DNA from 3 places in the Pseudomonas sp. GL_117 genome. Region 3 is predicted to be linked to each of the others. Evidence: predicted binding sites of a transcription regulator. Region 3 holds the regulator's gene; each other region holds the start of a gene.
What was found. The regulator FliA, encoded in region 3, starts transcription of late flagellar genes. The targets are predictions, from matches to a motif close to CTAAAGTTTNNNNNNNNNNNGCCGNTAA.
Positions count from the first base shown of each region.

Region 1: AC3ISR_RS12650 (methyl-accepting chemotaxis protein) is a predicted target of FliA. The motif match lies at 4,713-4,740, and genes of this name have one in related genera.
Region 2: AC3ISR_RS05815 (flagellar protein MotY) is a predicted target of FliA. The motif match lies at 3,661-3,688, and genes of this name have one in related genera.

Region 1 covers NZ_CM174418.1:2,827,440-2,834,899, reverse strand. Annotated here, with positions in the region: gene AC3ISR_RS12685 (MFS transporter) at 1-170, shown strand, start outside; gene AC3ISR_RS12680 (alpha/beta hydrolase family protein) at 164-1,201, opposite strand; gene AC3ISR_RS12675 (FMN-dependent NADH-azoreductase) at 1,414-2,025, opposite strand; gene AC3ISR_RS12670 (LysR substrate-binding domain-containing protein) at 2,150-3,058, shown strand; gene AC3ISR_RS12665 (MmcQ/YjbR family DNA-binding protein) at 3,055-3,411, shown strand; gene AC3ISR_RS12660 (DUF1294 domain-containing protein) at 3,400-3,783, opposite strand; gene AC3ISR_RS12655 (undecaprenyl-diphosphate phosphatase) at 3,780-4,610, opposite strand; gene AC3ISR_RS12650 (methyl-accepting chemotaxis protein) at 4,808-6,442, shown strand; gene AC3ISR_RS12645 (helix-turn-helix domain-containing protein) at 6,562-7,460, shown strand, end outside.
Region 2 covers NZ_CM174418.1:1,321,451-1,328,910, forward strand. Annotated here, with positions in the region: gene bfr (bacterioferritin) at 1-409, opposite strand, end outside; gene AC3ISR_RS05795 (bacterioferritin-associated ferredoxin) at 611-829, opposite strand; gene AC3ISR_RS05800 (peroxiredoxin) at 1,072-1,674, shown strand; gene rnt (ribonuclease T) at 1,881-2,552, opposite strand; gene pyrC (dihydroorotase) at 2,549-3,595, opposite strand; gene AC3ISR_RS05815 (flagellar protein MotY) at 3,752-4,660, shown strand; gene AC3ISR_RS05820 (argininosuccinate synthase) at 4,790-6,007, shown strand; gene AC3ISR_RS05825 (hypothetical protein) at 6,759-7,460, shown strand, end outside.
Region 3 covers NZ_CM174418.1:4,355,280-4,362,739, reverse strand. Annotated here, with positions in the region: gene flhF (flagellar biosynthesis GTPase FlhF) at 1-592, shown strand, start outside; gene fleN (flagellar synthesis regulator FleN) at 699-1,532, shown strand; gene fliA (RNA polymerase sigma factor FliA) at 1,529-2,269, shown strand; gene AC3ISR_RS19735 (chemotaxis response regulator CheY) at 2,438-2,812, shown strand; gene AC3ISR_RS19730 (protein phosphatase CheZ) at 2,831-3,619, shown strand; gene AC3ISR_RS19725 (chemotaxis protein CheA) at 3,631-5,868, shown strand; gene AC3ISR_RS19720 (protein-glutamate methylesterase/protein-glutamine glutaminase) at 5,916-7,046, shown strand; gene AC3ISR_RS19715 (flagellar motor protein) at 7,046-7,460, shown strand, end outside.

The DNA of each region.
Region 1 (7,460 bases), 1.5 Mb from region 3:
CGGGGCTGAGTGCGTTCGCGGTGTTCTTTGACCTGGCCCTGGCGATTGCCGGGCCGTTGATGGGCTTTGTTGCATTGAACCTGGGTTACGGCTGGATCTTCTTCTGCGCGGCGTTGCTGTCGGTCAGCGCACTGGGCCTGACCCTGCTGCTCAAACGTCGCGCTTACTGATCAGCGGTCTGCAACCCGGCGCGGGTCGATTGCCCCAGGGTATGGGTGAAGAAACGCCCCGCCTCGGAAATCAGGTTGCGATGGATGCCTTCACGGTCGACGCCATCGGCATCGGTGCAGATCGCCGGCATCGCCAATAGTTGATCGCTGTCGCACGGGGCCATGAAGACGAAGTGCCCCGCCCCCGCCAACAGCTTGAAGTTCGGCGGTTGCGGCAACTTGCGTGCGAGGGCGGCGGCGTTCTTGTCCACGGCCACCAACTTATCGCCGTCACCGCTGTAGAGCAGCACCGGCACATGCACGTCGGCCAGGGTCTGGCGACCAAACATCAGGCTCAGCGGCGCCATCAGCATCAGCGCGTGGATGCGCGGGTCGGCTTGCGGTTGCAGGTCGTCGCGGTCGACCACCAGCTCACCCTTGGTAGTGCAGGCGTCGCGGTCTTCCGGACGCTCCTGGCAATAACGGCGCAAGCGGTCGAAATCCGGCTTGGCCCCTGCCAGGATCAGCGCAGTCTCGCCACCGGCCGAATAGCCGATGACCCCGACTTGATCAATATTGACGAACGGCGACAGCATCGGGTCGCCGAGGGTGGCGGTGATCGCTTCGGAAATCTGGATCGGCCGCCCATACAGGTTGCTCAGGGTGCCCAGGCGACTGTGATCCTTGTAGTTGTCGCCAGGGTGCAACACCGCCACCACCACAAAGCCCTTGCGTGCCAGGGACGTGGCCAGGTCATGCAGGGCCAGCGGCGTACCGGTATTGCCGTGGGACAGCATCAGCATCGGGAAGCGGCCGATGGCGACCTTGGCGTCCTCACCCGCCGTGACTTGGTAGGCGCCCAGGTGCGTGGTGTGCTCGACGTCGGTGGACGGGTAAAAGGCGATGGCTTTCATCGGCTGCAAATCCAGCGGATCGAGAAAGGTCATGCGATGGAAGCCCACACTCCAATGCGGGTGCGGCGCAGGCGCGGCATGCACTGAAACCAGGCCGCCGAGCAGGGAAAGAACCAAAACAGCACAAAGACGCATCATGGGGATGTCCACCTTTGTTGCGTAAGAACCGACATGTCGAATTAAAAGTCCAGGGCACTGAACCCGAGCTTGCATAACCTGGGCCATATTAAAAAGACAGCGGGTAAACGAAAAAACTCCGTACTCCGGTCGCGTATTGAGGCGAACAGAATACAGAGTTTAGGCGCCCGTTTTCAGATTGAAACGGGGAACGGCGATGTTTTACACAACCCTTACGCGGCGGCGAACAATTGTTCGTTGATGAGTACGTTGGCGTCGCTCAGGGACTTGTTGCGAACGTCATCACCGTAGGCCAGGCCTTGGGCGCGCACGAACTCGATGTCGGTGATGCCCAGGAAGCCAAACACCAGCTTCAGGTAGTCTTCATGGCCGACGTTGCTCGCCTGGCCAGCGTGCAGGCCGCCGGCGGTGGAGACGATGATCAGTTTCTTGCCGCCACACAGGCCTTCAGGGCCGGCTTCGGTGTAACGGAAGGTCTGGCCAGCCACTGCGATGCGGTCAATCCAGGCTTTCAGTTGGGATGGCACCGAGAAGTTGTACATCGGCGCACCGATCACCACCGCGTCCGCGGCGATGAATTCAGCCAGGGACGAAGCGCTCAGCTCGGCTTCGTGCTGTTGAACGGCATCACGCAATTCGGCAGCAGTCCCCAGCGCCCCCAGGGTCAGGCCGGAAAAGTGGCTGATGGCCTCGCTCGCCAGATCGCGATAGGTCACTTCCACGCCCGGCTCGGCGGCTTGCCAGGCCTTGACCACGGCAGCGCTGAGCTGACGGGATGCCGAGTTGTCGCCGAGGATGCTGGAATCGATGTGCAACAGTTTCATGGGGGATCTCCGAGTAGGATCGTCAGTGGCGATCAGATGGTGATGATGCTACGCATGAAACCAATAGCCGATAAGCCCGCTGAAATGCGATAGTTTGTCCCACTGACAGGACAATAGGTTGACCATGCAAGACCTCAACGACCTCTACTACTTCGCCAAAGTCGTCGAAGCCGGCGGCTTCGCGGCTGCCGGCCGGCTACTGGGGATTCCCAAGTCGCGGCTGTCACGACGTATTGCCGAGCTGGAGGAACGCCTCGGCGCCCGCTTGCTGCAACGCACCACGCGGCAGCTGACCCTGACCGCCGTCGGCGAACGCTACCTGCGCCATTGCCAAGCCATGTTGCTCGAAGCCGAGATGGCCGACGAAGCCGTGGCCAGCATGTCCAGCGAAGCCCGTGGACGGCTGCGGGTCAGTTGCCCGGTGGGCATGGCCCAGCACATCCTGCCGGAACTGGTCGCCGGATTTCTGGCCGCACATCCCCATGTGCAACTGGAAATGACCCTGGTCAACCGACGTGTCGACCTGGTGGCCGAGGGCATCGACGTGGCCCTGCGCGTACGCGAGCTGGGCGATGAAGACCCACTGCTGGTGACCAAGCGCCTGCGTCAGGCCCAGACGGTGCTGGTGGCCAGCCCCGCCTTTGTGCAAGGCAAGCGTATCGACTCGCTCGACGACCTCCGGCAACTGCCTATCCTCGGCGCGCTGGAGCCGGACCGCATGGTCCATCAGCGCATCCTCGACCCCCTGGGCAACCCCCACGAACTGGTGATGGAAGCGCGCCTGGGCATCGACGATTTCATCGTGCGCAAGGCCAGCGCGATCATGGGCCTGGGGTTTACCGTGCTGCCGATGATGTATTGCGAAGAAGAACTGGCCAGCGGCCGCCTGGTGCAATTGCTGCCGCAGTGGTCGTTGCCGGGCGGTTGGTTGCAGGCCGTATACCCACACCGACGCGGCGTGTTGCCGGCGATCCGGGCGTGGATCGACTACCTGGAAGAAGGCTTCAAAAGCTGCGGAGACCGTCTGTTATGAAGATCAGCGAAGAACAAGTCGCCACATTCTGCCTGAGCCTGCCCGGCGCGCGGGAAGACTACAAATGGGGCGGCGTGCGCGTGTTTTCGATTGCCGGCACCAAGATGTTCGCCCTGCAAAACCTGCGCGGTGATTCGCTGGCATTCAAGGTCGACAAGGATCTGTTCCTCGGCCACGTCGACCGCCCAGGCGTCCACCCAGCGCCCTACCTGGCCCGCGCGCAGTGGATCATCATGAACACGCCCTACCCGCTGGGCGCCGAGGAACTGCGCGGCTTGTTGCGGCGCTCCCACCAACTGGTGGTGAGCAAACTGCCCAAGCGCACGCAGATCGGCTTGCTTTTAGAGGACTGAAAGAAAGGTGCCGCCCAGGAACAACTGGTCCAGCCAGAACACCTGATGCAGCAGCACAATCGCCCAGAACAGCACCTGATAAGACACCTTGCGCGTCTTGTGCCGCAACACCTGCTGGGCGATCAACGCCCCCGGCCAACCGCCTGCCAGCTCGACGGCGTGCAGGATGTTTTCCGGGGTGCGCCGGCCGTTGGTTTGCGCCTGGCGCTTATCGCGCCAGTACAGCAAGAACGCCAGCACGCTGACCACGGCGTAGGCCACCAGCGGCAGCACCGTCTCGCCGCGCCACCACAGCAGCACCGAGCCCAGCAGCGGCGCAGCGCACAGCAACAGAAAAATCGCCGCCTTCAGGCGTGGGTACTGGATGCTCATGGCTTGACGGCGGACCAGTCGATCCAACCGAACTGCCAGGTCGCCAGGATCAGCAGGCCAAACGCGATCCGATACCAGGCAAACGCCGCGTAGCTGTGGCTGGCGATGAACTTGAGCAACGCCTTGACCGCGATCATCGCGAAGATGAACGAGGTGACAAAGCCGATGGCAAACACCGGCAAGTCATCGGGCTGGAACAGGTGACGGTACTTGTAGCCCGAATACACTGCCGCACCGACCATGGTCGGCATCGCCAGAAAGAACGAGAACTCGGTGGCGGTCTTGCGCGACAGGCCGAACAACAGGCCGCCGATAATGGTCGCGCCGGAACGCGAGGTACCCGGGATCATCGCCAGGCACTGGGCCAGGCCGACCTTGATCGCGTCTTTCCAGGTGATGTCATCGACGCTTTCGGCATGCACCGCGTGTTGACGCTGTTCAGCCCACAACATGATCACGCCGCCCACCACCAACGCGGCGGCCACGGTGATCGGGTTGAACAGGTAGTGTTTGATCAAGTCGGCAAAAATCACGCCCAACACCACTGCCGGCAACACCGCGATGATCAGGTTCACCGTGAACCGCTGCGCCTTGCGCTGGGTCGGCAGGCCGATGACCACGTCGAGGATCTTGCGTCGGAACTCCCAGACCACCGCCAGGATCGCGCCCAGTTGAATGATGATATTGAACGCTTCAAAGCGCTCACCGCCGAAACCGATCAAATCGGCGACGATGATCTGGTGGCCGGTACTGGAGATCGGCAAGAACTCCGTCAGCCCCTCCACCACGCCAAGAATCAATGCCTGTATGGCGGTCCAAAAATCCATGCTTCCCCCAAAAGGTCATGCGCGTGGCATGCCTCGTTAGTCTTTTTTAATTGGTTCACTGACGCTGGGCGTTTGAAAAAACCCGTGAAAAATCAGGCAGTACTCAGGTTTTCCGATTACCGGCCGAAAGCCTATCAGACAAGGCGTAAAAGTCGATGCAACGCCCACAATTATAAAAAGCCCGGAGTGACAGGACGATGAACAGTTTGCGCAATATGTCGATCAGCCGCCGCCTCTGGCTGATCCTGATAGTCGCGGTGCTGATGCTGCTGGCCTTGGGTTTACTGATGCTCAAGCAGATTCATGGCGAACTCTACCAGGCCAAGAGCCAGCAGACCGAGCACGTGGTGCAGACCGCCAGCGGCATCCTGACGTTTTATCACGGCCTCGAAACCAGCGGCGTCATGACCCGCGAAGCCGCGCAGAAGCAAGCCCTGAGCGCGGTGCGCGGGTTGCGCTACGACCATGACGACTATTTCTGGATCAATGACCTCACGCCCGTGATGATCATGCACCCGGCCAACCCCAAGCTTGACGGCCAGAACCTCTCGGCGATCCGTGACCCAGACGGTTTTGCGGTGTTCAACGAATTCGTGGCCCTGGCCAAGGCCAAGGGTGCCGGCATCGTCAACTACCGCTGGCCGAAACCGGGCGCCGATGCACCGGTGGCCAAGACCTCGTACATCCAACTGTTCCAACCCTGGGGCTGGATCATCGGCTCCGGCGTCTACGTGGACGATGTGCAGTCCGAGTTCTCCGCCCAGGTGTGGAAAGCCTCGGCCATTGGTTTGATCATCGCGCTGGTGATGACCCTACTGGTGGTGTTGATCGCGCGCAGCATCGTGCGCCCGTTGCAGGCAGCAGTGGACGCCATGGGCAATATCGCCAGTGGTGAAAGCGACCTGACCCACAACCTCGACACCCACGGCCGCGACGAAGTGACCCAACTGTCCCAGCACTTCAACAGCTTCACCGCCAAATTGCGCGACGTGGTCGGCCAGTTGCAGGCGTGCGCCAACGCCCTCGGCCAATCGTCTACCGAGCTGGGCAACAACGCGAGCCAGGCCCACGACCGCAGCCAGCAGCAATCGCAGCAGATGGAATTGGTGGCCACCGCGATCAACGAAGTCACCTACGGCGTGCAGGACGTGGCCAAGAACGCCGAACACGCCGCCAGTGAAATGCGCGATGCCCAGGCTCAGGCACAGCAAGGCCAGGTCAATATCGATGGCAGCCTGCAACAGATCGACCAGCTCTCCGGCACCATCAGCCAGGCGGTCGAGGTGATGCGTACCCTATCCGCCGAAAGCACCCAGATCGGCAGCGTGCTCGAAGTGATCCGTTCCATCGCCGACCAGACCAACCTGCTCGCACTCAACGCCGCCATCGAGGCCGCACGGGCCGGCGAACAAGGCCGTGGCTTTGCCGTGGTCGCCGATGAAGTGCGCCTGCTGGCCCAGCGCACGCAAAAATCCACCGCCGAGATCCAGGGCATGATCGAACGCCTGCAAGGCCACTCGGAAGCGGCGGTCAAGGTGATCAGCGAGAGTCACAACGCCTCGCAACTGACCATCGAACAAGCCGGCCAGGCCGGCGCCAGCCTCACCGCCATCGGCCAGGCCCTGCACAACCTCAACGGCCTGAACGCGTCGATTGCCAGCGCCACCCTGCAACAGGCGCATGTGGTAGAGGACATCAACCAGAACGTCACCCAGGCGGCAGGCTTGTCCCACAGCACCGCCATCGCCGCCGAACAGTCGAGTGCCGCCAGCACCCACCTGCGCGGCCTGAGCGAACAACTCAACACCCTGCTGCGCCAATTCAAAATCTAACCCCAGGACGGGGTCTGTAGTGAGCGGGCTTGCCCCGGTACAAACCGGGGACATCGTTTACATATCTAACCGGGGACATGGTTTACAGGTTAATACGCATGATCAGGAGGTAACTGATCATGCCCTGGAACCAAGAGTCTCCCATGGATCAACGAATCAAACTGGTCATCGACTGGCTTTCTGGTGACTTCAGCAAAAGCCAGCTAGCTCGGCGCTTCGGCGTCAGTCGACCAACTGTAGATAAATGGATCTCTCGTCACGTTGACGGCGATTTGAAGTCGTTGGCAGAGCTGTCTCGACGACCTCATACCAGCCCAAACAAGACTGACGATGAGATCTTGGCTCGCATAGTGGCGATGAAAGAAACCCACGATAAATGGGGGCCGAAGAAGCTTGTCAGGCTATTACGAATCGAGGATCCGTCAGTCGCCTGGCCATCGCCCAGCACGGCAGGCCAATGGCTTGACCGGCTTGGGCTTGTCAGTAAACGGCGCTTCAAGCGACGGCACAGCACTGCTCACAGGGAAATGCGCGAAGCCAACGAGCCCAACAAGACGTGGTGCGTTGATTACAAGGGGCAGTTCAAGATGCTCAACGCCCAGATGTGCTATCCCCTGACCGTTACGGACCATGCCTCTCGCTTGATTTTGGCCTGCAGGGCTCACCCCAAGATCAAGACCTTGCCCGTCAAACAGGCATTCGAGAGGCTTTTTCAAGAGTACGGGATGCCGGAAGTCATTCGCTCTGACAACGGCGTTCCTTTTGCTTCTCCAGGCCTGGCAAGAATGTCCACACTGGCAGTTTGGTGGATCCGCCTGGGTATTTACCCGGAGCGAACCATGCCGGGAAGACCTGCCCAGAACGGCCGGCACGAACGGATGCATCGTAGTTTGAAGTTTGAGTTGCCACTGGGGAAAAACCTGGTTGAGCAGCAGCTCTTGCTGGAGCATTTTCGACATGAATTCAATTACATACGACCTCACGAGGCGCTGGGCATGAAGCGCCCGGGTGAGGTATA
Region 2 (7,460 bases), 3.0 Mb from region 3:
GGGTTTCCAGCCAGTCGATGTGTTCTTCCTGGTCTTCCAGAATATCTTCCAGCAGCTCACGGCTGCCGAAGTCGCCTTTGGTTTCGCAGTGAGCGATGGCGGCCTTGAGGTCGCTGTGGCTCTTTTGCTCGAATTTCAGGTCGCTGTTGATCATTTCCTGGGTGTGCTCGCCGATGCTCAGCTTGCCCAGGTCCTGCACGTTCGGCAGGCCTTCGAGGAACAGGATGCGCTTGATCAGCGCGTCGGCGTCCTTCATGGCTTTGATCGATTCTTTGTATTCACGCTTGCCCAGCTTTTCCAGGCCCCAATCGTCAAACATGCGTGCATGCAGGAAGTACTGATTGATCGCGACCAGTTCATTGGCAAGGATTTTGTTGAGTTGCTGGATGACTGAGATGTCGCCTTTCATGACTGGGGTCCTGCCCTGTAATAGCTGTATATAGGGCGGAGTTTGAGCGGCGAAAACCTTAGTGTCAAACCTAAGTTATTGAATAATAAATGAAAATTAATCGGAATAAGAATGTTTGTGTTCCGCGTCTTAGCGCTAACTTATTGAATTGCGGGCATAAAAAAACCGGACACTAAGTCCGGTTCTTTAAAACACGCCGATTTAAGCGTGTGTAAATTCTGCTGAATAGGGGAGCGCGGCCTGGGCTGTCTGCAGCTGCGTCAGGGTTTCCCGTACCACTTGCTTGGCCAGGCAAGCACATTTACCGCACTGGCTGGCAACGCCGGTGGTTTCACGCACTTCCTTGTAGCTGCAGCAACCTTCGTAGATTGCTTCGCGGATTTGTCCGTCGGTGACGCCAGTACAGAGGCACACATACATAAGGGAGAACCGTCGCGGGTTTAAGGCTTGAGTGCGATGGATCTTAATGTTAACGAGAATGATTGTCAAAGTAGATTCGTAGGGTATTTGCGCGTATTGCCCCTGCGCTGACGAACGGTTTTTTCAGTGTATGATGGTCGGTCTTCACGAAGCGTGACTGCGTCACAGGGTTGTCGCCTACAGGCGCCAGACTGGGCCGGTCCTTTTACTTCAATCGTCACCCTCACATCAGGAGATACCCAATGAGCGTACTCGTCGGCAAACAAGCCCCGGATTTCGATGTACCTGCCGTCCTCGGCAATGGCGAAATCGTAGACAGTTTCAAACTGTCTGAAGCCATCAAAGGCAAATACGGCCTGGTGTTCTTCTACCCGCTGGACTTCACCTTCGTCTGCCCGTCGGAGCTGATCGCTCTGGACCACCGCATGGACGATTTCAAGGCGCGTAACGTTGAAGTGGTTGCCGTTTCCATCGACTCCCATTTCACCCACAACGCCTGGCGCAACACTGCCATCAATGATGGCGGCATCGGCAAAGTCAAATACACCATGGCTGCCGACATGAAGCACGACATCGCCAAGGCCTACGACGTTGAGTCCGAAGGCGGCGTGGCTTTCCGTGGCGCGTTCCTGATCGATGACAAGGGCGTTGTGCGCTCCCAGATCATCAACGACCTGCCGCTGGGCCGTAACATGGAAGAGCTGATCCGCCTGGTCGACGCCCTGCAATTCCACGAAGAGCACGGCGAAGTCTGCCCTGCCAACTGGAAAAAAGGCGACAAAGGCATGAACGCTTCGCCAGAAGGCGTTGCGGCTTACCTGACCGAGAACGCTGGCAAGCTGTAAGCCAGATTTGAGGTACAAAAAAACGGCCTGAGAAGGCCGTTTTTTTATGGGCGGAAAATGCCTGTAGTGAGCGGGCTTGCCCCGCGCTGGGGGGCGAAGCCGCCCTAAACCCAGGCACCTCGGTGTATCAGTAAAATGGAGGCGGTTGGATTTGGGGCGGCTTCGCCCCCCAGCGCGGGGCAAGCCCGCTCACTACGACAGCGCTGTTAGTCGTTGAAGTCTTCCCAGCCGCCCATCTGCTTCCAGCGATTGACGATGCCGCAGAACAGGTCGGCGGTCTTCTCGGTGTCATAGCGCGCCGAGTGGGCTTCGCGACCGTCAAAGTCGATACCGGCTGCCTGACAGGCTTTGGCCAGTACGGTCTGGCCGTAAGCCAGGCCCGCGAGGGTAGCGGTGTCGAAGCTGGAGAACGGGTGGAACGGGTTGCGCTTCATGTCCAACCGCGCCACGGCGGCGTTCAGGAAACCCAGGTCGAAGCTGCTGTTGTGGCCGACCAGGATCGCGCGTTTGCAGCCATTGGCCTTCAACGCCTTGCGCACGCCACGGAAGATGTCGGTCAGTGCCGCTTCTTCACTCACGGCCATGCGCAGCGGGTGATCGAGCTTGATCCCGGTAAATTCCAGGGCCGCCGCCTCGATGTTGGCGCCTTCGAACGGCTCGACGCGGAAGAAGTGGGTGTGTTCCGGGAACACGAAACCCTGTTCATCCATGCCGATGGTGGTGGCTGCGATTTCCAGCAAGGCGTCGGTGGCGCAATTGAAACCACCGGTTTCTACGTCGATGACAACCGGCAGATAGCCGCGGAACCGCTCGGCCATCGGGTGGCGTGAACCGCCACCGCTGTGCTCGTGTTCGTCGTCGTAATGGTCTTCACTCACTTGCTTTCCTCCAGCAGGCGCCAGCGCAGTGTTTCACCGGCGCGCAGCGGGATAACAGTCAGCTCGCCAAACGGCAGGCTGGCAGGGGCGGTCCAGTCTTCACGGACCAGGGTGATGCGGTCGGTATTCGCCGGCAGGCCGTAGAAACGCGGGCCGTTGAGGCTGGCGAAACCTTCGAGCTTGTCCAGGGCATTGCGTTGTTCGAACGCTTCGGCGTACAGCTCGATCGCCGCATAGGCCGTGTAGCAACCGGCACAGCCGCACGCGGCTTCCTTGGCATGCTGGGCATGTGGAGCGGAGTCGGTGCCGAGGAAGAACTTCGGATTGCCACTGGTGGCGGCATCCAGCAGTGCCACTTGATGGGTGTTGCGCTTGAGGATCGGCAGGCAATAGAAATGCGGCCGAATCCCGCCCACCAGCATGTGGTTGCGGTTGTACAGCAGATGGTGAGCAGTGATGGTCGCGCCGACGTTGGCCGAGGCCTCGGTGACGAACTGCACGGCATCGGCGGTGGTGATGTGTTCGAACACTACCTTGAGGGTCGGGAACAGTTCGACCACGCGACGCATGTGCTCGTCGATGAAGATCTTCTCGCGATCGAACACGTCCACGTCGCCACGGGTGACTTCACCGTGGATCAACAGCGGCATGCCGACTTCGGCCATGGCTTCGATGGCCGGCAGGATCTTGTCGATACTTGTCACACCGGAATCGGAGTTGGTGGTCGCGCCAGCCGGGTACAGCTTGGCGGCGTGCACGTAGCCGCTGGCCTTGGCCTCGCGAATCTCGTCGGGCTGGGTGCGGTCGGTGAGGTAGAGCACCATCAGCGGTTCGAAGCGGCTGCCGGCCGGGCGCGCAGCGAGGATACGCTGGCGATAGGCGTCGGCTTCAGCGGCGTTACGCACCGGAGGTACCAGGTTAGGCATGATGATGGCACGGCCAAACGTGCGCGCAACATCGGCCACGGTTTGGGGCAACGCAGCACCATCGCGAAGATGAATATGCCAGTCGTCGGGACGCAGCAGGGTCAGGCGGTCGGACATTGGGGATTCCAGGCGGGTCAATCTGGTGGGAATGCTACCGGAAAAGACTCTTGCAGGCACTCGCTATCAAGTTTTACAGGATGCATCCGATAGCCTTTCGTATGCCTTATCGATGTATGACGCTTTGAAGTGTTGTAGAAACCAGTGGAGCCTCCCGTGCGCCAGCATTATCTAGCCCTGCTCAGTGTGTTCGCCAGCCTGCCTGCGATGGCCCTCACGTTCCAGACACGTCTGGAGAATATTGAGTGGAAGGTAGAGGGCGACAAGTTTGAGTGCCGTCTGAGCCAACCGATCACCGATTTTGGTTCGGGTGAGTTCGTGCGCCGGGCCGGCGAGCAGGCGACGTTTCGTCTGAAAGCCTTTAATGGTTCGCTGGGCGCAGGTTCGGCCACCTTGCTGGCCGCTGCCGCACCTTGGCAGCCCGGACGCGGCGACATCAATCTGGGAGCCGTGCGTGCCGGCAGTGGCGAAGTGCTGTTCAACAGCTCCCAGGCCCAGGCCGGGCGCCTGTTCAATGGTTTGCTCGAGGGGCGTTCGCCGACCGTACGGCATTACGGGCGTGAGGGTGGCTACTCGGAAATCCGCCTGTTGCCGGTGAAATTCAACAAGGCCTACAGCGACTATCAACTGTGCACCGCCAAGCTGCTGCCGATGAATTACGATCAGGTCAAGCAGACCGAAGTCGGCTTTCCGGGCGGTGGCATCGAGCTGGATGCGGCGGCCAAGCAGAAGCTGGCGGTGATTCTTGAATTCATGAAGGCAGACCCGACCGTCAACCACATCGAGTTGAACGGCCACTCGGACAACAGCGGCAACCGCCTGACCAATCGTGATGTTTCACGGCGTCGTGCATTGGCGGTGATGGACTACTTCAAGGCCAATGGCATCGAGGAGTCGCAGATTACCCTGCGCTTCCACGGCGAAAGCTACCCGCTGGCGCCCAACACCAATGCTGCCAACCGCGCACGCAACCGCCGCGTCAATATTCAGCTGGAGCGGGTCGCAACTCCCGAGAAACCGGCACCCCAGGCTGCGGTCCGGAGTAATCCCGCAGCCACCTCATAAGGTGCGACCACCGGTCGCCCTCTCGACATAATCTGTCGCTTTATCTTCATTTGCTGTCGCGCCCCTGTAATTTCACGGTTTTGATCGGTAGAATCGTCGCCTTTCCGTACAACCCCGTGGAGTGATGGCATGGCCGACGTAAACAAGGTCGTTCTCGCGTATTCCGGCGGCCTGGACACTTCGGTGATCCTCAAGTGGCTGCAGGATACTTATAACTGTGAAGTGGTGACCTTCACCGCTGACCTGGGTCAGGGCGAAGAGGTCGAACCTGCACGTGCCAAGGCGCAAGCCATGGGCGTGAAAGAGATCTACATTGACGACCTGCGCGAAGAATTCGTCCGCGATTTCGTTTTCCCGATGTTTCGCGCCAACACCGTCTATGAAGGCGAGTACCTGCTGGGTACTTCCATCGCACGTCCGCTGATCGCCAAACGCCTGATCGAAATCGCCAACGAAACCGGCGCCGACGCCATTTCCCATGGCGCGACCGGCAAGGGCAACGACCAAGTGCGTTTCGAACTGGGCGCCTACGCGCTCAAGCCGGGCGTCAAAGTGATTGCCCCTTGGCGTGAATGGGACCTGCTGTCCCGTGAAAAGCTGATGGATTACGCTGAAAAGCACGCAATCCCGATCGAGCGCCACGGCAAGAAGAAGTCCCCGTACTCGATGGACGCCAACTTGCTGCACATCTCCTATGAAGGCGGCGTGCTGGAAGACACCTGGACCGAGCACGAAGAAGACATGTGGAAATGGACCGTCTCCCCGGAGAACGCGCCAGACAAGCCACAGTACCTGGAACTGACCTACCGCAACGGCGACATCGTCGCGCTGGACGGCGTCGAAATGACTCCGGCTACCGTGCTGGCGACCCTGAACCGTATCGGTGGCGAACACGGTATCGGCCGCCTCGACATCGTCGAGAACCGTTACGTGGGCATGAAGTCCCGTGGCTGCTACGAAACTCCGGGCGGCACCATCATGCTGCGCGCTCACCGCGCCATCGAGTCCATCACCCTGGACCGTGAAGTGGCTCACCTCAAAGACGAGCTGATGCCTAAGTACGCCAGCCTGATCTACACCGGCTACTGGTGGAGCCCTGAGCGTCTGATGCTGCAACAGATGATCGACGCTTCCCAGGTCCACGTGAACGGCGTTGTGCGCCTGAAGCTGTACAAAGGTAACGTGATCGTCACCGGGCGTAAATCCGATGAGTCGCTGTTCGACGCCAACATCGCCACCTTCGAAGAAGACGGCGGCGCCTACAACCAGGCGGACGCAGCGGGCTTTATCAAGTTGAACGCACTGCGCATGCGCATTGCGGCCAACAAAGGTCGCAAGTTGTTCTGAGTGTTCAAGACACTCTAAGGAAAGCCCCTTGTTGAAGGGGCTTTTTTTTGCCCGATGAAAAGCCAGGCAGCCTTGATTCGATCTTTTGTTTATCGATGTTTAAACTTTGTTGAAGTTAAGGCGACAGGAAATTTGTCTGCCGGGCCAACTGCACTTGATGGCTTGTTTGCGAGGTGAAATGAATTAATTACACCCGGCAAGGAACTATGTCTTACAGATAAATCACACAAGTAAGCACAATTTAATTGTTGTGCGCTGAATGCTCTGTAGGAAATATGGGTGTAAATGAATATGTTTAATGGAACTAAAAAGGTGGTGGTTTTCTTGGCATCTCAAGGGGGCGATGGCCACAAGCAAGGGATATTTCCTGAAAGTCGTGTGCGCTACTTTCGCCGTCCATCCCATATCCGAGGGATAATTTATTCAAAATATGTGTGGGACCGGAAAGATCTGAAAGGCCTCATACAACTCGCTACGGTCGACTTTGCGTTTTTTTGTAGGTCAATTCCTATTGCGTTGTGGGTTGGGTCTCTGCTTGCTGTTGCGCGGGGGGGAATACTATGCCAACTAGGAAACGACTAGGCTATTGTGCTTGCTCTGAATAATTCGAACAGCGAAATTGGACTTTCTTATGAATAAAGTGCTGATCGTGGATGATCATCTTATCCGTTCGTCTGAGAAGTGCTATTTTTAGGTTGTAGGGAACGGCAATCGAGCTACGCTGTTATTTTCTACCTAAGCGATGAAAAAAATGTCTTCTTATCAGTTGGTTTACACGGATCCAAACTTTCTCGTAGAAAACAATTACGGTAAGGTTGCTCACGTTCCATGTATCTTTGATGCAAGGCCTGGATTTCATCGTTTGGGAAGTGAATATCTCATCGACCGGGCTTTGGGTAGGTGGTCGCCAACGAGGGTTGAAACACGGAACTTTGTCAGACCACCTTCTTCCAAAAGCATAAAAAATTATGGCAGTTGGCTGTGCAATTTCCTGGAATGGTGCGGCTGCAGATTGATTGATCCGCTAAATATTGATGTTGTAGAAGATCTAATAGGTAAGTATCAACGCGAGATGATTGAGGGTGTCTGGTCGCGAGATAATCGAAGTCTGAGTGAGAAGACGATCAATGTAAGAGTTGATTCGGCATTGGGTTTCCTGGCGTGGGCAGAGTTTCGAGGGTACAGAATCCGGAAACAGAATGCTCAATACACTATATATGATGATAAATCTTTAGTTGCTGATAATCGTCGTGCACGCGCAAAAACCTCTTCGGGTACACGGTTGAGAGAAAGCAACAGCTTTATTGTACTGCCTGATACACAAGCGTTGATAAGTTGGCGTGCAAGGGTCGGCTCAAGGCCAGTTAGAGGCAATACTGAAGTTTTAATAGTTGACCTAATTATGGAGTCCGCTATCAGGATCACCGAAGCATCTTGTTGGCGTGTTGATACA
Region 3 (7,460 bases):
TGTGCTCAAGTACGGCGCGCACAACATCGCGCTGGTGAGCATGGACAGCTACCGCATCGGCGCCCAGGAGCAGCTCAAGACCCTGGGCCGTATCCTCAATGTGTCGGTGACCCACGTCGACCCGGGCCAGTCCCTGGCCAACGCCCTCGATCCGCTGCTGCGCAAGCGCGTGGTGCTGATCGACACCGCCGGCCTGCAGGCCAGCGATCCGGCGCTGCGCATGCAACTGGAAAGCCTGGCCGGGCGTGGCATCAAGTCGAAAAATTACCTGGTGCTTGCAACCACCAGCCAGAAACAGGTTCTTACCGCTGCATACCACAGCTACAAACGTTGCGGCCTGGCCGGCTGCATCCTGACTAAACTGGATGAGACGGCGAGCCTGGGCGAAGTATTGAGCCTGGCGATCAGCCATGAATTACCGGTCGCCTACCTGACCGACGGGCCGCGGATCCCGGATGATTTGCATCTGCCGCGCCGTCATCAGTTGGTCAGCCGCGCTGTCAGCGTGCAAATGCAAGAAGAGCCTAGCGAGGAAGCGATGGCCGATATGTTCGCCGACCTCTACCACAACCCGGCAAAGCGGGTGGGTTGAGGGCAGGGCGAACACCGTGAAATGTATCTACATCGTTGGTCTGCAAGCGATTCACGCGGCCAAGCCATGTAGCCTGCGTCTAAGCAAGACAAGGTAAAGAAATAAAATGGGCAGCATGCATCCCGTACAGGTGATCGCGGTGACCGGCGGCAAAGGTGGCGTCGGGAAAACTAACGTGTCAGTGAATTTGTCCCTGGCCCTGGCAGAGCTTGGCCGTCGGGTCATGTTGCTGGATGCTGACCTGGGTCTGGCGAATGTCGACGTTCTGCTGGGGCTGACGCCCAAACACACCCTCGCCGATGTGATCGAGGGCCGCTGCGAGCTGCGTGATGTGCTGCTCCAGGGTCCTGGCGGGATCCGCATCGTACCGGCTGCCTCCGGCACCCAGAGCATGGTGCACTTGAGCCCGGCGCAGCATGCCGGCCTGATCCAGGCGTTCAGCGACATTGGCGACAACCTCGACGTGCTGGTGATCGACACCGCCGCCGGGATCGGCGAGTCGGTGGTCAGCTTCGTGCGCGCCGCGCAGGAAGTCTTGCTGGTGGTCTGCGATGAACCCACCTCGATCACCGATGCCTACGCCCTGATCAAATTGCTTAACCGTGACTACGGCATGAACCGCTTCCGCGTCCTGGCCAACATGGCCCAGAGCCCGCAGGAAGGGCGCAACCTGTTCGCCAAGTTGACCAAGGTCACGGATCGCTTTCTCGATGTCGCCTTACAATACGTAGGCGCAGTTCCCTATGACGAGTGTGTGCGCAAGGCCGTGCAAAAGCAGCGTGCGGTCTATGAAGCGTTCCCTCGTTCGAAGTGCGCACTGGCGTTCAAGGCTATTGCTCAGAAGGTCGATACTTGGCCATTGCCCGCCAATCCCCGGGGGCATCTGGAGTTTTTCGTCGAGCGATTGGTGCATCAGACGAGCGCGGGACCTGTGCTATGACATCCAGCGGCTACAACCTTTACAAGAAGTCGGCACGTGACAGCCAGGGCGAATTGATCGAGCGCTATGCGCCGCTGGTCAAGCGCATCGCCTATCACCTGCTGGCGCGCCTGCCGGCGAGTGTGCAGGTCGAAGACTTGATCCAGGCCGGCATGATCGGCCTGCTTGAAGTGTCGACCAAATACGATGCGAGCAAGGGTGCCAGTTTCGAGACGTACGCGGGCATCCGTATCCGTGGCGCGATGCTCGATGAGGTGCGTAAAGGTGATTGGGCGCCGCGGTCGGTACACCGCAATACGCGCATGGTCAGTGACGCAATTCGCGCAATTGAAGCAAAAACCGGTCGCGACGCTAAAGATCACGAAGTTGCGGCCGAACTCCAATTGAGTCTCGACGATTATTACGGGATTTTGAACGATACCTTGGGCAGCCGCCTGTTCAGCTTCGACGACCTGCTACAGGACGGCGAACACGAAGGGCTGCACGAGGACGGCGCGAGTGCACATCTTGAGCCGTCGCGCGACCTGGAGGATGAACGCTTCCAGGGCGCGTTGGCGGACGCGATTGCCAATTTGCCGGAGCGTGAGCGACTGGTGTTGGCGCTGTACTACGACGAAGAGCTGAACCTCAAGGAAATCGGTGAGGTCCTGGGGGTCAGCGAATCGCGTGTCAGCCAGCTGCATAGCCAGTGCGCAGCCCGCTTGCGGGGGCGGTTGGGAGAGTGGCGCGCGCGCTGACAGGCAGTGTGGGGACACTGCAGACGAGACCGTGAAGGCGTGACGCTTTTGCGGTTTTGCGCCGTGGTGCCCTGGGCAGTCCTTTTTGTGTAACGCCTGTTGATTGAAATGGCGCGTCCAGGTGCTGGGCGCGTTTAAGACTGCTTGGAGGTCGAATTGGACAAGAACATGAAAATCCTCATCGTTGATGACTTCTCAACGATGCGGCGGATCATTAAAAACCTGTTGCGTGACCTTGGGTTCACAAACACGGTCGAGGCGGATGACGGCCTTACGGCGATTCCGATCCTCAACAGCGGGAGCATCGACTTTCTGGTAACCGACTGGAACATGCCGGGCATGACCGGTATCGACCTGCTGCGTCACGTGCGTGCCGACGAAAAGCTGCGCGGCCTGCCCGTGCTGATGGTGACCGCCGAAGCCAAGCGTGAACAGATCATCGAAGCCGCCCAAGCCGGGGTAAACGGTTACGTGGTCAAACCTTTCACTGCATTGGCCTTGAAAGAGAAGATCGAAAAAATCTTCGAACGCATCCACGGCTAATGCCATCGCGGGGGAGCTATGGAGCATAAAGAAACATCACAGGGAGACTTCGAGTCGACCCTGAAAAAGCATGCTCACCAGTTGGTCGACTGCCTTGAGAGAGGCCAGTTCGGCGACGCGGTGCAGTTGATCCATGAGCTCAACCAGACCCGTGACCGCGGCCTGTACCAGGAAGTGGGCAAGCTCACGCGTGAGCTGCATAGTGCGATCGTCAATTTCCAGATCGACCCGCACATGCCCCAGGCCGAAGAGATCTCGCAGATCACCGATGCCACCGAGCGCCTGTCCTATGTGGTCAGGCTGACTGAGGCGGCGGCCAACCGCACCATGGACCTGGTGGAAAACGCCACGCCTCTGGTCAACGGCATGGCCACCGAAGCCCAGGCCTTGAGCCACGACTGGGGTCGCTTCATGCGCCGCGAAGTCGGGGCCGAAGAGTTTCGTGAGTTGGCACGTCGGGTCGAAGGTTTCCTGTCACGCAGTGAGCAGGAAAACCGCATGGTTTCCAGCAACCTCAATGACATTCTGCTGGCCCAGGATTACCAGGACCTCACCGGTCAGGTGATCAAGCGTGTGACCCAATTGGTCACCGAAGTGGAAAGCAATTTGCTCAAATTGGTGCTCATGGCAGGCCAGGTTGACCGTTTTGCCGGCATCGAACATGACCGCGAAGCGATCCTCTCGGAAAAAGATCCACAAAAACATCTCGCCAAGGGTGAAGGTCCGCAGATTCATGCCGATAAACGTGAAGACGTTGTATCGGGTCAAGATGATGTCGATGACCTGTTATCCAGTTTAGGCTTCTAAGGAGCACCCACATGAGCTTCGGCGCCGATGAAGAGATCCTTCAGGATTTCCTTGTAGAGGCCGGCGAAATTTTAGAGCAGTTGTCCGAGCAACTGGTCGAGCTGGAAAGCCGACCGGATGATGCGAACCTGCTCAATGCAATTTTTCGCGGTTTTCATACTGTAAAAGGGGGCGCCGGCTTCCTCCAGCTCCATGAGCTGGTGGAGTGCTGCCACATCGCCGAGAACGTGTTCGACATCCTGCGCAAGGGTGAGCGGCACGTCGACTCGGAGTTGATGGACGTGATTCTCGAAGCACTGGATGCGGTCAACGGCATGTTCAGCCAAGTGCGTGAACGTGCCCCGATCACCGCAGCCACGCCGGAACTGCTGGCCGCCCTGGCGCGCTATGCCGAGCCTGCCGACATGTCGGTGGCACCGGTGGCTGAAGCTGTGCCGGAACCTGTGGCAGAGCCCGAAGCGGACGTGACCGACAGCGAGTTCGAGCAACTGCTCAACTCCCTCAGCGCGGTCAAGGCCGAGGCTGAAGCTCCGGCAGCGCCCGTTGCGGCGCCGACGGGCGAAGACATTACCGACGCTGAGTTCGAATCGCTGCTCGACCAGTTGCACGGCAAAGGCCAGTTCGCCGCCGACGCGGTGGCACCTGCCGCGCCGACCGAAACGCCTACCGAAGCGCCAGCCGCCTCGACCAGCACCGACATCACCGACGACGAATTTGAAGCGTTGCTCGACCAACTGCATGGCAAGGGCACGTTTGCAGCCGACGCCTTGCCCGCCGTCGCAGCCACCGCGCCAACCGCGGCGGCTGCCACGCCTGCTGCACCTGCCGCACCTGCCGGCGACGGACTGATCTCCGATCACGAGTTCGAGTCGTTGCTGGACGAACTGCACGGCAAAGGCAAGTTCACCGAAGTGGGCGCGACGGCCAAGGTCGCCACGCCGGCGCCAGCAGCGGCGGCGAAAGCTGCGACTCCGGCAGCCGCCAAACCGGCTCCCGCGCCTGCTGCGGCGCCCGCCGCCGCTGCCCCAGCACGTGCCGCGGCACCTGCACCGGCTGGCGCTGAAAAGCCTGCCAGTGAAGCCGAAACCACCGTGCGGGTTGATACCGCACGCCTGGACGACATCATGAACATGGTCGGCGAACTGGTGCTGGTGCGTAACCGCCTGGTGCGCCTGGGCCTGAACAGCGGCGATGAGGCCATGCAGAAGGCCGTGTCGAACCTCGACGTGGTCACCGCCGACCTGCAAACCGCCGTGATGAAAACGCGGATGCAGCCGATCAAGAAAGTCTTCGGTCGCTTCCCGCGCCTGGTTCGCGACCTCGCGCGCCAGCTCAAGAAAGAAATCAACCTGGAACTGGTGGGTGAAGAAACCGACCTCGACAAAAACCTTGTCGAGGCCCTGGCCGACCCGCTGGTCCACTTGGTGCGCAACGCCGTCGACCACGGCGTGGAAACCCCGGAAGAACGCGAAGCCTCGGGCAAGTCCCGTGGCGGCAAGGTGATCCTGGCGGCGGAGCAAGAAGGCGACCATATCCTGCTGTCGATTACCGATGACGGCAAAGGCATGGACCCGACCATCCTGCGCAATATCGCGGTCAAGCGTGGCGTGATGGACAAGGACGCCGCCGACCGCCTGACCGACACCGAGTGCTACAACCTGATCTTCGCCCCGGGCTTCTCGACCAAGACCGAGATCTCCGACGTGTCCGGCCGTGGCGTCGGCATGGACGTGGTGAAGACCAAGATCAGCCAGCTCAACGGCTCGATCAATATCTACTCGACCAAGGGCCAGGGTTCGAAGATCGTGATCAAGGTGCCGTTGACCTTGGCGATCATGCCGACCCTGATGGTGATGCTGGGCAACCAGGCGTTCGCCTTCCCGCTGGTCAACGTCAACGAGATCTTCCACCTCGACCTGTCGCGCACCAACGTGGTCGACGGCCAGGAAGTGGTGATCGTGCGTGACAAGGCGTTGCCACTGTTCTACCTCAAGCGCTGGCTGGTGGCTTCGGCTGCCCATGAAGAGCAGCGCGAAGGCCATGTGGTGATTCTTTCCGTGGGCACCCAGCGTATCGGCTTTGTCGTCGATCAACTGGTTGGCCAGGAAGAAGTGGTGATCAAGCCTTTGGGCAAAATGCTGCAGGGAACCCCGGGCATGTCGGGTGCGACCATCACCGGTGACGGTCGGATCGCGCTGATTCTCGATGTTCCGAGCATGCTCAAGCGTTACGCCGCTCGGCGTATTTGATTCTGGTGGGGTAGGGCGGTTCGCCCGCCCCGCCTAACGGAGTGTTTATGGCAGTCAAGGTCCTGGTGGTGGACGATTCGGGTTTCTTCCGCCGCCGCGTCTCGGAAATTCTTTCCGCCGATCCAAGCATCCAGGTGGTCGGCACGGCCACCAACGGCAAAGAGGCGATTGATCAAGCCATTGCGTTGAAGCCGGACGTGATCACCATGGACTACGAGATGCCGATGATGGATGGCATCACGGCAGTTCGACACATCATGCAACGCTGCCCGACCCCGGTATTGATGTTCTCCTCGCTGACGCACGAAGGCGCCCGGGTAACCCTCGATGCGCTGGACGCTGGTGCGGTGGACTTCCTGCCGAAGAATTTCGAAGACATCTCGCGCAACCCCGAGAAGGTCAAGCAACTGCTGTGCGAGAAAGTCCACAGTATTTCCCGCAGCAACCGTCGCAGCCTGTTCAGCGCACCGGCCCCCGCGCCTGCGCCGACACCGGCGGCTGCCGCATCGGCGAGCACGTTCGGCCGCCCGGCACCCGCTCCGGTTGCCCGGCCTGCGCTGACAGCACCGACGCGTGCTGCGGCCGCCACGGCGCACTCGCCAGCGCCGAAACGCAAAGCCTACAAGCTGGTCGCTATCGGCACCTCCACCGGCGGCCCGGTGGCCTTGCAGCGCGTGTTGACGCAGTTGCCGGCCAACTTCCCGGCGCCGATTGTGTTGATCCAACACATGCCAGCGGCCTTCACCAAGGCGTTCGCCGAACGCTTGGACAAGCTGTGCCGCATCAGCGTCAAGGAAGCCGAGGATGGCGACATCCTGCGTCCTGGCCTGGCGCTGCTGGCGCCCGGTGGCAAGCAGATGATGGTGGACGGGCGCGGTGCGATCAAAATCCTGCCGGGCGACGAGCGCCTGAACTACAAACCCTGTGTGGACATCACCTTCGGTTCGGCTGCCAAGTCCTACGGCGACAAAGTTCTGGCGGTGGTCCTCACCGGCATGGGCGCCGACGGCCGTGAAGGCGCGCGCCTGCTCAAGCAGGGCGGCAGCGCGATCTGGGCGCAGGACGAAGCCAGCTGCGTGATCTATGGCATGCCCATGGCCATCGTCAAGGCTGAGCTGGCCGACGCCGTGTACAGCCTGGACGACATCGGCAAGCATCTGGTGGAGGCCTGCCTCTAATGGATGTGTTGAGCCTGATCGGCATCACCATGGCGTTTGTCGCAATCATCGGCGGCAACTACCTCGAAGGCGGCCACCTCGGCGCCCTCGCCAACGGTCCGGCTGCGTTGATCGTGATTGGCGGCACCGTGGGCGCCGCGTTGTTGCAGTCGCCGTTGAGCTCGTTCAAGCGCGCCATGCAGATCTTGGTGTGGATCATTTTTCCGCCGCGCGTCGACCTGGCCGGCGGCATCGACCGCGTGGTCAACTGGAGCCTCACCGCCCGCAAGGAAGGCCTGCTGGGCCTGGAAGGCGTGGCCGATGCCGAGCCCGACAGCTATGCGCGCAAAGGCCTGCAATTGCTGGTGGACGGCGCCGAACCGGAAGCGATCCGCAGCATCCTGGAGGTGGATTTCTACACCCAGGAGAGCCGTG